3 regions of the Mesobacillus boroniphilus genome follow, and region 3 is predicted to be linked to each of the others. Evidence: predicted binding sites of a transcription regulator. Region 3 holds the regulator's gene; each other region holds the start of a gene.

The links. The regulator LexA, encoded in region 3, represses DNA repair genes until DNA is damaged. The targets are predictions, from matches to a motif close to CGAACATATGTTCG.
Region 1: the regulator LexA is predicted to act here: its motif matches at 2,218-2,231, upstream of ruvA (Holliday junction branch migration protein RuvA).
Region 2: the regulator LexA is predicted to act here: its motif matches at 2,141-2,154, upstream of DYI25_RS10240 (DNA polymerase IV).

What each region holds. Positions count from the first base shown of each region.
Region 1 is NZ_QTKX01000001.1:2,229,997-2,234,271, reverse strand. Features, by position in the region: gene DYI25_RS11480 (aminoglycoside phosphotransferase family protein) at 1-452, shown strand, start outside; gene DYI25_RS11475 (YhcN/YlaJ family sporulation lipoprotein) at 554-1,264, shown strand; gene DYI25_RS11470 (intercompartmental signaling factor BofC) at 1,596-2,156, shown strand; gene ruvA (Holliday junction branch migration protein RuvA) at 2,310-2,918, shown strand; gene ruvB (Holliday junction branch migration DNA helicase RuvB) at 2,987-3,988, shown strand; gene DYI25_RS11455 (DUF2905 domain-containing protein) at 3,985-4,191, shown strand; gene queA (tRNA preQ1(34) S-adenosylmethionine ribosyltransferase-isomerase QueA) at 4,252-4,275, shown strand, end outside.
Region 2 is NZ_QTKX01000001.1:1,992,109-1,996,383, reverse strand. Features, by position in the region: gene DYI25_RS10255 (tripeptidase T) at 1-274, shown strand, start outside; gene DYI25_RS10250 (chemotaxis protein CheW) at 877-1,359, shown strand; gene DYI25_RS10245 (methyl-accepting chemotaxis protein) at 1,527-1,991, opposite strand; gene DYI25_RS10240 (DNA polymerase IV) at 2,167-3,459, shown strand; gene gndA (NADP-dependent phosphogluconate dehydrogenase) at 3,591-4,275, shown strand, end outside.
Region 3 is NZ_QTKX01000001.1:842,398-846,672, reverse strand. Features, by position in the region: gene tkt (transketolase) at 1-269, opposite strand, end outside; gene DYI25_RS04170 (DUF896 domain-containing protein) at 656-889, opposite strand; gene DYI25_RS04165 (YneB family resolvase-like protein) at 968-1,612, opposite strand; gene yneA (cell division suppressor protein YneA) at 1,637-1,951, opposite strand; gene lexA (transcriptional repressor LexA) at 2,106-2,729, shown strand; gene DYI25_RS04150 (hypothetical protein) at 2,898-3,104, shown strand; gene DYI25_RS04145 (ATP-dependent DNA helicase) at 3,152-4,275, opposite strand, start outside.

The DNA of each region.
Region 1 (4,275 bases), 1.4 Mb from region 3:
TGCTGGAATGGGCGGATTTTTCTTTGAGGAATTTTGTGAATTTGAGAAAAGATCTTGAAACAGGGCCACCATCCATCCTCCATGGAGATGTAGCCCATCACAATTTTCTTCGCTCAAAGACAGGAAAGCTGTACTTAATTGATTTTGATTTGATCAGCTCTGGATCAAGAGCATATGATATGCTGCAGTATGCAAATCGGATTCTGCCTTTCTTGAATTGGCAGTTTAAGTCACTGGAAAGGATCGATCATTTGAATAAATGGTTGAATTCTGATGCCTTTTTATACGGGCTATTGTACCCTGCTGATATTTTAAGGGAGTGGAATCGCTTGTTAAGAGGAAGAAATCAGCCAAAACCGTATAATCTGGCACCAATTGTTGAAATGACTGTCAGCCAGTTTCAGGACAGGAAACAATTCCAGGAAGAAGTGAAATCAAGACTAAATGGTTAGGTTTTTTGGACGTATCTGTCAGAATGAAAATCCAGCCCCATCCGCAACCTAATAATGAGCATTAAAAAGTGCTCATTTTAGCTAGGATGGGGGTTTTTCGATTGAACAAAAGGATGTTGTTCGTACCTATAGTTTCCTTGCTCACAATAGGAGTGACGGCTTGTAACGGAAATGATGAAGCAGCTGTTCAGGGACGGAATACCGACCGTGGGCAGCCACTTGGCTATTACTCGAATGAAAAAGGGAATGAAATTGACGTGATGGATGATAGAGAAGGTGCGATCACGGAAATTTTTGACCATAATTTTGGGAAAGAGGGATTAGCCGCAGAAAGCAGAAAACGGAGGATGCTCCAGTCCAGAGATGAAAATGGCAATCCTCCGAATCCAACCGTCCCGCGATCTGACCATGACCATAACTTTTTCCAAAGAGATAATAAATATAGCCGGGGTGATTTAAATTACCATGGACACCTGAATGAGCAAAGGGGAAGCGGCCAGGCAAGAATATATTTTAATACTGAACAAGATAACAGATTGGCCCGCAAAGTAGGGATTGCCGCCGAGTCTGTCGACAATGTCGATAAAGTGAGATCTGTATTGTTTGGCCAGAAAGTTGAAATTGCCGTGACTTTTAAAGATAAGTCATTGAAAAAACAAACAAAAGAGAAAATCAGGAAGGCAGTCCTCCCATATATTGAAGACAGAGAGCTGAATATTATAGAGGATGAAGGAACTTTCAGCAGAACAAGGAATATTGATTATGACCGGAAGAATGGAAATCCGAGGGAAAGCCTCAACTTCAACCCATAATCAAAATAGAAGGCAGAGTGACTTCTGCCTTCTATTTTCATGCTTTGTTTTACGCTCATTTCTCAAACTTTGTTGTTATTGATTACAAAATAGGAGTGAATGAACTATTTTTCTTCCCAAAGTACCCTCTTGTTATGAGAAAAGAGCATGCAAACTTAATACCGAACTATAGAATGGCGTTCTATTACGTTAAGATCGGCTTTAGGATTTTAACAACAATCTTTACGAAAAAACAGCCTTCTTTTAAAAAGGATAAATAAGATAATTTTGGCTACACTATTAGTGAAAAAGAAATTGATCAAATTTTAGCAAATAAGAGAGGTGGACAGCAATGGCTTCAATCAAATTATTAAAAGCGTTCAGTACAGCTGTTATGCTCCTAATCAGTCTTTTGGGATACAGTTTAGTACTTCAGACAGAGCCGGTTTTTGCTGAGAAGCCTGAAGAAGCAGTCCATGAAATCAATGAACCTCTTAAGGTCACAATCATCCTGCAAAGAGTCTATCTTGATGGTGAAATGAGTGAGGAACGGATTGAGGAAACCATTTGGTCTATGGAAGACTTTTGGGCCAAATATGACAAATGGCAGCTAGTAGATATGGAAGAGAAAAAGGCTGTGTTCAGACAGGAATATGATGATATATCACCGCTTTTGAAGGCGAATGGATATTTCGGGTTGTCAGATGAGGGGGTCCTTACTATTTTTAATGGAAGGCCCGATGGTTCGAATATCATTCAATCGTTCTTTCAAATCGATCTTGGCAGACTTGAAAGTATTAAACGAGATCAATTGAAAAAAGGGATTCCAATCCGAAATAAAAAATGCTATGAAGAGGTATTAGAGACTTTTAAACCATATACTGTGAGGGAAATCAATGGAGAGCCGGGCTGACTGGCTCTTATTTGTGTTTCATCTAAATTTAAAGGAACATATTTCCTAAAAGAAAGAAAAATGATCATACGTTCGCCTTTTCGTATATTTTTATTCATACCTTTAAAAAGAGTATGTTAAAATGAGTTACAGCAAAGCAGAGGGGCGAGAGTATTGTATGAATTCATAAAAGGCACCGTCGATTTTGTCGGTCCTGAATATATAGTGATTGAAAACAGCGGGATTGGTTATCAGATTATGACACCAAACCCATTTGTATTTACAAAAGAAGCAGGTAAAGAGGTTTGTATATTTACATATCATTATGTAAGAGAAGATTTAATTGCTTTGTATGGATTTAAGAATCGTGAAGAGAAGGCACTTTTCACAAGGCTATTGAATGTATCGGGAATCGGTCCGAAAGGGGCCCTGGCCATCCTTGCGTCAGGGGAACCGGGTCAAGTGGTTCAAGCAATTGAAAATGAAGATGAGTCGTTCCTGGTAAAGTTCCCTGGGGTTGGAAAGAAGACTGCGAGACAAATGATCCTCGATTTAAAGGGGAAGCTGCATGATCTTGTACCAGATTATTTCCCTAACCTTTTTAATTCGGACGAGGTAGCAGCAACCATAACCCAGTCGACCGAATTTGATGAGGCAGTTCTGGCACTGAAAGCACTGGGGTACTCTGAAAAGGAAATTCGCAAGATCACTCCAGATCTGAAGAAAGAAAAATTGACGACAGACCAATATATCAAAAAAGCATTGCAGAAGCTATTAAAGTAACGCTGTGTTAGAACTGAACGAAGACCTGCCAGTTCGGTTAACCAGCTTATTAGAAGGGTGAGAAACAGATGGAAGAACGAATCATCTCCAGTGAAGCGGGCGACCAGGATGTTTCATTTGAGCAAAGCCTGCGACCACAGACACTCAGACAATATATCGGCCAAGATAAAGTAAAGGCAAACCTTGAAGTGTTTATTGAAGCCGCTAAAATGAGACGTGAAACGCTGGATCATGTATTGCTCTATGGACCACCTGGTTTAGGCAAGACAACGCTGGCGGCAATCATCGCCAATGAAATGGGAGTCAATCTGAGAACGACCTCCGGACCGGCAATTGAAAGGCCTGGAGATCTTGCAGCCATTCTGACGGCGTTAGAGCCTGGCGATGTCCTGTTCATTGATGAAATTCACAGGTTTCCAAGAACGATTGAAGAAGTACTTTATCCTGCAATGGAAGACTTCTGTCTGGATATCGTCATTGGCAAAGGACCAAGTGCCCGATCTGTCAGGCTTGACCTTCCGCCATTCACGCTTGTTGGTGCTACAACTCGTGCTGGTTCATTGTCCGCTCCATTAAGAGACAGGTTTGGAGTTTTGAGCAGGTTGGAATACTATAATGAGAGGCAGCTGACGGATATTGTTGTCAGGACAGCTGAGCTTCTGGAAACTGAAATTGATTGGCTTGCAGCCCAGGAGCTTGCCAGAAGGTCTAGAGGGACGCCGCGAATTGCCAATCGCTTGTTGAAGCGTGTCCGTGACTTTGCCCAGGTTCGTGGCAATGGGGCTGTTGAGGAAACCCTAGCCAAAGAGGCTTTGGAACTGATGCAGGTAGACCGTCTTGGCCTCGACCATATTGACCACAAATTGCTTAAAGGCATAATCGAAAAATACCGCGGCGGCCCAGTTGGATTAGAGACAATTTCCGCCACCATCGGTGAGGAATCACAGACGATTGAAGATGTGTATGAACCGTACCTATTGCAAATTGGTTTTTTGCAGAGGACTCCCAGGGGCAGGGTTGTAACGGAGGCCGTTTACCGACATTTCCAAATGGAGGTGCCTGAACGATGACAGGAGCGGCAAAATTTGTGATGATTGCCGGAGCAGTCATTTTCATCATTGGCTTTATCATGCAGTTTGTCAATATAGGAAGGCTGCCTGGAGACATCGTCATTAAGAAGGGCAACACGACCTTTTACTTTCCAATTGTGACGTCCATCCTGGCAAGCATTATCCTATCAGCCATATTTTATTTTATCGGCCGATTCAGATGAACTGTCAGCAGCGTATAGTTTTAACCTGAAATATAAAGAAAACTTAGTAAGGGTGACAACATGAAAGTAGATTTGTTTGATTTC
Region 2 (4,275 bases), 1.1 Mb from region 3:
CCAGGTAATGTACCCTGGTTTCAAGTTCGGCGAAGGCGACCTCGTCGTTGAGCTTGCTAAAAAAGCAGCTGCAAAAATCGGCAGAAGCTCAGAATTACTCCACAGCGGTGGCGGAAGCGATGCAAATGTCATTGCAGGCTTTGGCATCCCAACAGTCAACCTCGCTGTAGGATATGAGGAAATCCACACAACAAACGAAAGAATGCCAATCGAAGAGCTGGACAAACTAGCTGAGATGGTCATCGCATTGATCCAAGAAGTAGCAGCACAATAATGATAGAAGGGCTTCCTGAAGAGGAAGCCCTTTACTATTTTCCTGAGCGAGAATTTGGACGAACACCATATATCACAATTTTGTTAGATAATGGTGAAGTGGATTTAATGGACATTTCAGAGTGAGGGAACCGTCAAGATGTCTAAGAAAGTGGATTTAATAGACATTATAAACAGCGGAGACCATCAAAATGTCCAAGAAAGTAGACTTAATAGACATTTCAGAGTGAGGGAACCGTCAAAATGTCTAAAAAAGTGGATTTAATAGACATTTTAAACAGAGGAGACCATCAAAATGTCCAAGAAAGTAGATTTAATAGACATTTCAGAGTGAGGGAACCGTCAAAATGTCTAAGAAAGTGGATTTAATAGACATTTTAAACAGAGGAGACCATCAAAATGTCCAAGAAAGTAGATTTAATAGACATTTCAGAGTGAGGGAACCGTCAAAATGTCTATTAATAGGATCAATCAACAATAAGTCTAAAGGTAACCGTAAAGAATCCGATATTATATTTAGAATGATGATTTACATCGTATTACATTATTAATCTCATTTTACATAGAATGTTAGACAGAAATTTAAAAAGGATGTGGTCTCCTATGGCTGATAGCAATAAGACGGTAGTGTTTCAAGCGGGGAATGAAGAATATGCGTTTCCGATTCTGTACGTCGTTTCCATTGAAAAGATGGAAGGGATGACAGCGATCCCGCATATGCCTGATTATGTAACAGGCATCACGAAAGTAAGGGGAGAGTTGATTCCGGTTATTGACCTGGAAAAGGTGCTTTACAACCGGGATATTCAAGTCGAAGACAAAACCAGGCTGATTGTTATAGAAACGGCAGAAATTTCAATGGGTGTACTTGTGAGGGATGCAAAGGAGATTCTTGAAATTCCTGCGGAAAACCTTAAGCAGCCGGGCCTTGTAGCATATCAGAAGACACGGTTCATAACGGGTGTGGCCACTTTTGACAAACGGATGATTATGTTGATTGACCCGGAAACATTGATCCAATCACTTGAAGGCGTCAAAGAAATAAAGGAATATATGAAGACTCAAAAGCAAGAAGTACATAATTAGATAATGTCGTGTTAGAAAGAAACAAGCTGACCCCTCGGGTCAGCTTGTTTTGTCTTACAGCTTAAAGCTGGAGAACGATTTCCTCAGGTCTTCGGCCATGCTTGACAGCTTGTTGGACGATTCCAAAAGCTCCTGCATCGTCGCATTTTGTTCTTCTGTTGTTGCTGCTACCTGCTCGAGGAATAACGCGGATCTAGAGGATGCAGTAATGACTTCATTGGCAGACTGTGCCATGATTCCATCTTCTCATTAGCATTGATGACTGCATCGCTTACTGTGTTGCCATTTAAACTTACTTCCTCAATCGATTCGGCAATCTCTGTGAAAATTGTGGCAACTTTCTCCACAAGCTCATTGCCTTTTAGTACGGTTGCCTGGCTTTCATTCATAACACTCACAGCCTGATTTGTTTCTTTCCCAGTCTGCTCAAGGATGGTGCGGATGCTGTCTGCTGCCCCAGCTGATTGTTCAGCGAGCTTGCGAACCTCCTGGGCGACGACACCGAACACTTTTCCATGCTCACCAGCTCTTGCCGCTTCAATTGCAGCATTTAATGCCAGTAAATTGGTTTGATTTGAAATATCGGTGATGATTTCTTCCAATAGACCAATGCTGCATAAAAACTCCCCCACTTTTTCTATATCCTTATAGTTATTTACCGGGTATTTTAAGAAAGTATTAAGCGTATTGCCCTATTTCTTCACATAAAGTTCAAAACTGGCTTAGGTTCAAAATCAATCTTGATATAAGTAATGTGGAAGTATTTTTGATAAAATAGAAGGGAACGTATATTTGGGAAGTGGGATCATGAAAGAATTGTATCCAAAAAAGGGCAAAGTCATTCTGCATGTTGACATGAACAGCTTCTATGCCTCAGTAGAAGCGGCTTATGATCCTGAATTGAAGGGCAAGCCACTGGCGATTGCAGGCAATCCTGAAGAAAGACGCGGAATCATTGTCACTTGCAGTTATGAAGCCAGGAAATTCGGCGTCCGTACGACAATGCCGTTATGGGAAGCCAAAAAACTTTGCCCGGAGTTAATCATAAAAAAACCGAACTTTGACAGATATCGCACAGCTTCAGCTGCTATGTTTGATATTTTGCGACAGTACACAGAGGTTGTCGAGCCCGTTTCCATTGATGAAGGATATATGGATATAACGGATTGTTCCGATCTTGGAGCGCCTCTGGAGATAGCTGAAAGCATCCAAAAAAGAATTCTTGAGCAGCTTGATTTGCCGTGCAGCATTGGTGTTGCTCCAAATAAATTCCTGGCGAAAACAGCTTCAGATATGAAGAAACCAATGGGAATTACAGTTTTAAGAAAGCGAGACATTCCCACGGTTCTCTGGCCGTTCGAGGTCGGGGAAATGCATGGAGTAGGAACAAAAACAGCGGACAAACTAAAAAGTATTGGAATCGATACTATTGGCGGCCTGGCGTTAGCAAATGAAATTCAGCTAAAAGGACTGTTAGGCATCAACGGATTAAGATTGAAAGAAAGAGCAAATGGCCAGGACAATCGCCAAGTGGATCCGGATTCTGTGTACGATTTTAAAAGCATCGGCAATTCGACTACTCTGCCACGTGACATTTCAAATCAGCACGAGCTCCTGAAAGTTCTTGATAGATTGTCGGAGCAAGTAGCTGCGAGGATGAAGAGGAAGGAAGCGGTCGCCACCACCATCAGTGTGATGATCCGATTCAAGGACAGGAAGACGATCACCCGGAGCCAGAAACTGCAGAATCCTGTATCGAAGCAGGATGAAATAGCCTTGGCCGCCAAAGCGCTTTTTCTGAAGCATTGGAATGGAGACCCTATCCGGCTGCTAGGGATTACGGGCACGGACCTGCTTGAAGCGGACAAAGCAGTCAAGCAGCTTGATCTATTCTCTTATGAGCAGGATGCAAAGAAGGAGCCGCTAATCAATACGATGAGCCAGCTGCGTGAGAAATACGGTAAAAGGATCATTGAGAGTGCTGGTTCACAGGTGAAAAGGCCTCCATCAAAGGATAATACCGGGGCGGGGACAAGCTTTAATAAGGATTTCCTTCAGGACCGTAGAGGAAAAAATGATAATGAGAAAAAAGATGTTTAATGGACGTTTATCGTTATTAGGTTAAGTCAAAATCAAGTGGAACAAACCAGATTGTTTGCAACCTCATATATACCTTGTTAAATTAGTGTGTATGATTTGATAAAACAGTTCTATAAAGGAGGAGCAGAAATATGTCAAAACAGCAAATCGGTGTCATTGGTCTCGCTGTCATGGGAAAAAACCTGGCAATGAATATCGAAAGCAGAGGTTATTCTGTATCAGTATATAACCGCTCAAGAGAAAAGACGGATGAAATGCTTGAGGAAACAAAGGGGAAGAAGATCGTCGGAACTTATTCTATTGAGGAATTTGTTCAATCGCTTGAAAAACCGCGGAAGATCCTGCTGATGGTCAAAGCTGGCGCAGCGACGGACGCGACAATCGAGCAATTAAAGCCTCATCTGGAAAAGGGCGATATCATCATTGACGGCGGTAATACATATTTTGCAGATACCCAGCGCCGAAACCAGGAATTGAGCGAGCTTGGTCTTCACTTCATCGGTACAGGTGTATCGGGCGGGGAGGAAGGCGCGCTTCACGGACCTTCTATCATGCCTGGCGGACAAAAAGAAGCGTATGACCTGGTAGCACCAATTTTCCAAGATATCGCTGCTAAGGTTAATGGTGAAGCTTGCACCACTTACATTGGCCCGGATGGTGCAGGACATTATGTGAAAATGGTACACAACGGAATCGAATACGGTGACATGCAGCTAATTTCTGAATCCTATTTTATGCTGAAGCATGTTCTTGGATTAAGTGCTGAAGAGCTGCATGAAGTGTTTGCCGAATGGAACAAAGGTGAGCTTGATAGCT
Region 3 (4,275 bases):
TTAATATCATCCATTGTTAAATCATAACCTGCAAGGTGCAGCAAGCTGTATAGCAACATTGAACCATGTCCAGCAGACAATACAAAACGGTCACGGTTAAACCATTCTGGGTTCTTAGGGTTGATATTCATGTAACGAGTCCACAATGTGTAAGCCATTGGAGCTGCCCCCATCGGCATGCCTGGGTGGCCGGAATTTGCCTTTTCAATTGCATCAATTGATAAGGTACGAATGGAATCAATTGAAAGCATATCAATTTCTTTAAACATTAAATACATCCTTTCTATAGGTACTAGCTACATCCTTAATATTATAGCGAGAGAAATTATTATACAACAAATTGTGCCTGAAGGAGACAGAAAAGGCCGTATTGTTATTTATTTTGACACAAACTTGCAGTTGTTATGTAAATGCACCCTATTGTGGGTGAAAATCAATAAGCAATATCATAGAATTTCTATAATAGTAGTTCGAAGCCAGAACTACCTTAACACCCTGCCTAATTTTGATTCCACATATATAGAAAGATAAAACAATCTTCTTTTACCATATAGTTAATTTCTCTGCTCTTCAGTATAGAAAAACTAGTTTTTTTATCATATTAAACAAAATAAAAATGGAATACATATCGCATGTATTCCAAATTAGCATATATTTAATGAAGCTTATTCTTCGTTTTTTCTTCCTTAAGCTTTTCAGGCGTAACATCGTTGCCTTCAGGATCCACAATGGTAACACCTTTAAGTGTATTAAGCATAGAAGACCGGAAAGACTGTAGATATTCCGCGCGTAGCTTCGTCTGTTCCTTTGCTTCTTCTTCGGTCAACTTAGATGATTTTGCTTTCCTTGCCAGTTCATTAATTCTAGCAATTTTATCACTTGATAGCATTGTAAAGCTCCTTTGTAAAAAATTACGTCAAATGTCATCTTACTAAAATTTTAGCGATTTTACAAGAATAGAGCTTCTTTATTCTTCTTGCTCTATGTACTCAAGATATCTCCGGTTTACCGTTGCTTTGGATACGTTATACCCAAAACCCCTTAGTGTTGCAGCTATTTCAGCAAAGGTCAATCCATTATTCCTCAGCTTGACGATTTCCTCAATCGGCATCTCTTTCCGGTCCCGACCGGAATGCTCACCTTGATTTTTCAGATTACGCTGTGGCTTGTATCCATGCTCAATCGCTCGTTTCATACCACGCTTGATCTTAATATTATGAATTTTCCTCTGATACTCTTCCACCATACTGACAATTTGGAGCACCATGGAATCTGAATCAGAAAGCTGGAGCTCTCCACTGTGGGAGACACTGTATAATTTCACATTATCTTTTAGGATACAATGAAGAATCGCGACCTTGGCATTGCCTCTACCAAGTCTCGTTTCATCCTGGATGAGCAGGGCTCCAATCTTCTTGTCCTTGATCAATTCCAGCAGTTCAAGGATCCCTTCCCTTTCAAGGTCGTAACCACTCGCTTGTTCTTTAATAATAGAAGCTACTTCAAAACCATAATTGCTTGCCAGACGCAGCAACTCTTCTTCCTGCCTGGCCAGCGAAGTTTCCTGTGTTTCCTTCGTTGTACTTACGCGGCAATAAATAATTGCTTTCATGTTGTCACCTTATTCCATTCCAATCTATCTTTCCGCTCCCGCGATCTGAGTAGGTTCAACCTGTTCCGCTATAACAGGGATTACCAGCTCATCTCCCGGAAATACCATTTCCCCAATAATTCCGTTTTCCTTTTCTACCCAGCTAACGAATTCATTTTCAGAAAGATTATGTTCACTGGCAAATGTTTCAGCAATCTCCCATAGTGATTGTCCTTCTTCTATAGTAACAGTTATGTATGCATCTTCGTTATTTAAATGAGCTTTTGCTACGAATGAAAAGATTAAGCTGACAGCAAGCAGAATCATTGCATATGAATAGTTTTCCCATAGTTTTTTCATTTACGGCACCCCTTAACGAATGTATGTTCGATTAATTAATTTTATTATAAATCGAACATTTGTTTCGTGTCAACTCAAAAATTCGAACTTATGTTTGTATCTGTAGAAAAGACATGGTATAATTAGGACAAGAAAATATACGAGGTGCGTGAATATGACAAAGTTATCTAAGCGGCAACAAGATATATTTGAATTCATAAAAGGCGAAGTCAAGAAAAAAGGGTATCCACCATCCGTACGCGAAATAGGCGAAGCTGTCGGACTTGCTTCAAGCTCCACTGTGCATGGACACCTTGCAAGGCTTGAGAGCAAAGGCTTGATTCGACGCGATCCCACCAAGCCGCGTGCAATAGAAATTCTGGAAATAGAAGATGAAAGCCGCATCCCTAAATATAATGTGGTGAATGTACCTGTTGTTGGTAAAGTAACAGCCGGTATGCCGATTACGGCCATTGAAAATGTAGAAGAGTACTTCCCTCTTCCAGACCGCCTTGTTCCACATGATGAGCAGGTTTTCATGCTGGAAATCATGGGTGACAGTATGATTGAAGCAGGCATCCTCGATGGCGACTATGTAATTGTTAAACAGCAAAAAACGGCTAATAACGGAGACATTGTTGTAGCGATGACAGAAGATGATGAAGCAACAGTTAAGCGTTTCTTCAAGGAAAAGGATTATTTCAGGCTACAGCCGGAAAACTCTACTATGGATCCAATCATCCTTCGTAACGTATCCATACTTGGTAAAGTCATCGGTGTATACCGGCATATGCATTAAAGCAAGCGGACTCGCTTGCTTTTTTTTTATCTATTAAACTTTTTTATCTGCACTTATAGGAGACTAGCACATTTATGAAATAAATAGGTAGAGACCCTAACAACTTGTCCATTTCCACATAAGATATTCTGTAAGTATCTTTCATGATGGAAAGGAGTTGAGTTTCTAATGGGATACAATCGTAATAACAATGATGTAGCAGGCGTATTTTTCCCTAGCCGGGACAGAGACAGAGTCAGGGCAACTGTTGATTTTGATGACCTCTGCCGCGCTGTGCGCCGTTGTTTAATCGAGGATTTAGTAGCGGGCGCTCGGGATGATCGGGATGACGATCGAGACCGCCGCCGCCATAGAAAGTGCGGTTGCAGAGACTAATATTTAACAAAAAAAATCCCGAAAGGTTCAGTCCTTTCGGGATTTGTCTATTTCCACTGAATAGCTTGAACAGGCAGAACACCTTTTAACTCTTCATAGTACTCAGCTTTTTGATTTTGGGTAAGCCATAAATGCACTGTCCCGCTATCCTGGTTGCTTCTTATCAAACGGCCCATTCCCTGTCTTAGTCGAAGCAGCATATAAGGTATATCCACTTCAGCAGCTGGATGGTCCGCATGCTTTCGTTTCGCCTGGAATACAGGGTCATGCGGCGGGAACGGCAATGACGAGATGATGACTTGAACCAGTGACTTTCCAGGTACGTCCAAACCTTCCCATAAACTGTAGGAACATAGGACAGTTTCGATATCATTCTGGAATCCCTTTACGGTTTCACTGATTTCACGGTCTCCTTCAAACAGGATAGGAAAACTCCATTCTTGTTTTTCACTCCATGCTCGGAATCGTTCCATTTCCTGCATAGAAGAGAACAGAACAAGCGAGCTGCCATTACTGCTTCTAAGGTCATCCCCTATTTGGGCCCATTTAACCATTTCTTCATCCTCAATGTGTGCCACCAATTTCATTTGCTCTTCATAATCAAATGGGGACGCTACAGTAAACGAGGAGTATTTCTCGATCCCTAGGTTTTTCGCTATATAGCTGAAATCTCCAGCTTGAGACAAGGTAGCTGAAGAAAACACAAACGGGATGTTTTGGGAAAACACTTCTTTTTTCAATATATCCTCAACTAGACGTGGCATGATGACAAGTGAAGTTTGTACTTCATTCTCTTCAAGCCAGAAAATTCCTTCATCATTCTTCAAGAAAATTGAAAGACCATATGCAAAAAATTCGAGATATTCTTCCATGATTTTCAAATGGTATTCGTCAATCAGGAACATTTCTGCGTCAAAGACTAGTTGGTCCATTAAATCGGTAACCTTTTTCTCCAGCACTTCTGCTGTTTTCCTGATTTCAGGAAGCATTGCAACTTCTTTCCGATTTGAACCTTCAACGGCTGTAGAGTTATCGGCCAAAAGGTCAAACCAGGCATCATGAAGCTCTATTATATCCTCAATTAAATAAAGAGATTCCTCTCGGACGTCCTGGTGCATATATCCGGTCAGGACAGTTGTCAAAGTTTGTGAGTTGAACCTGTATGTTAATC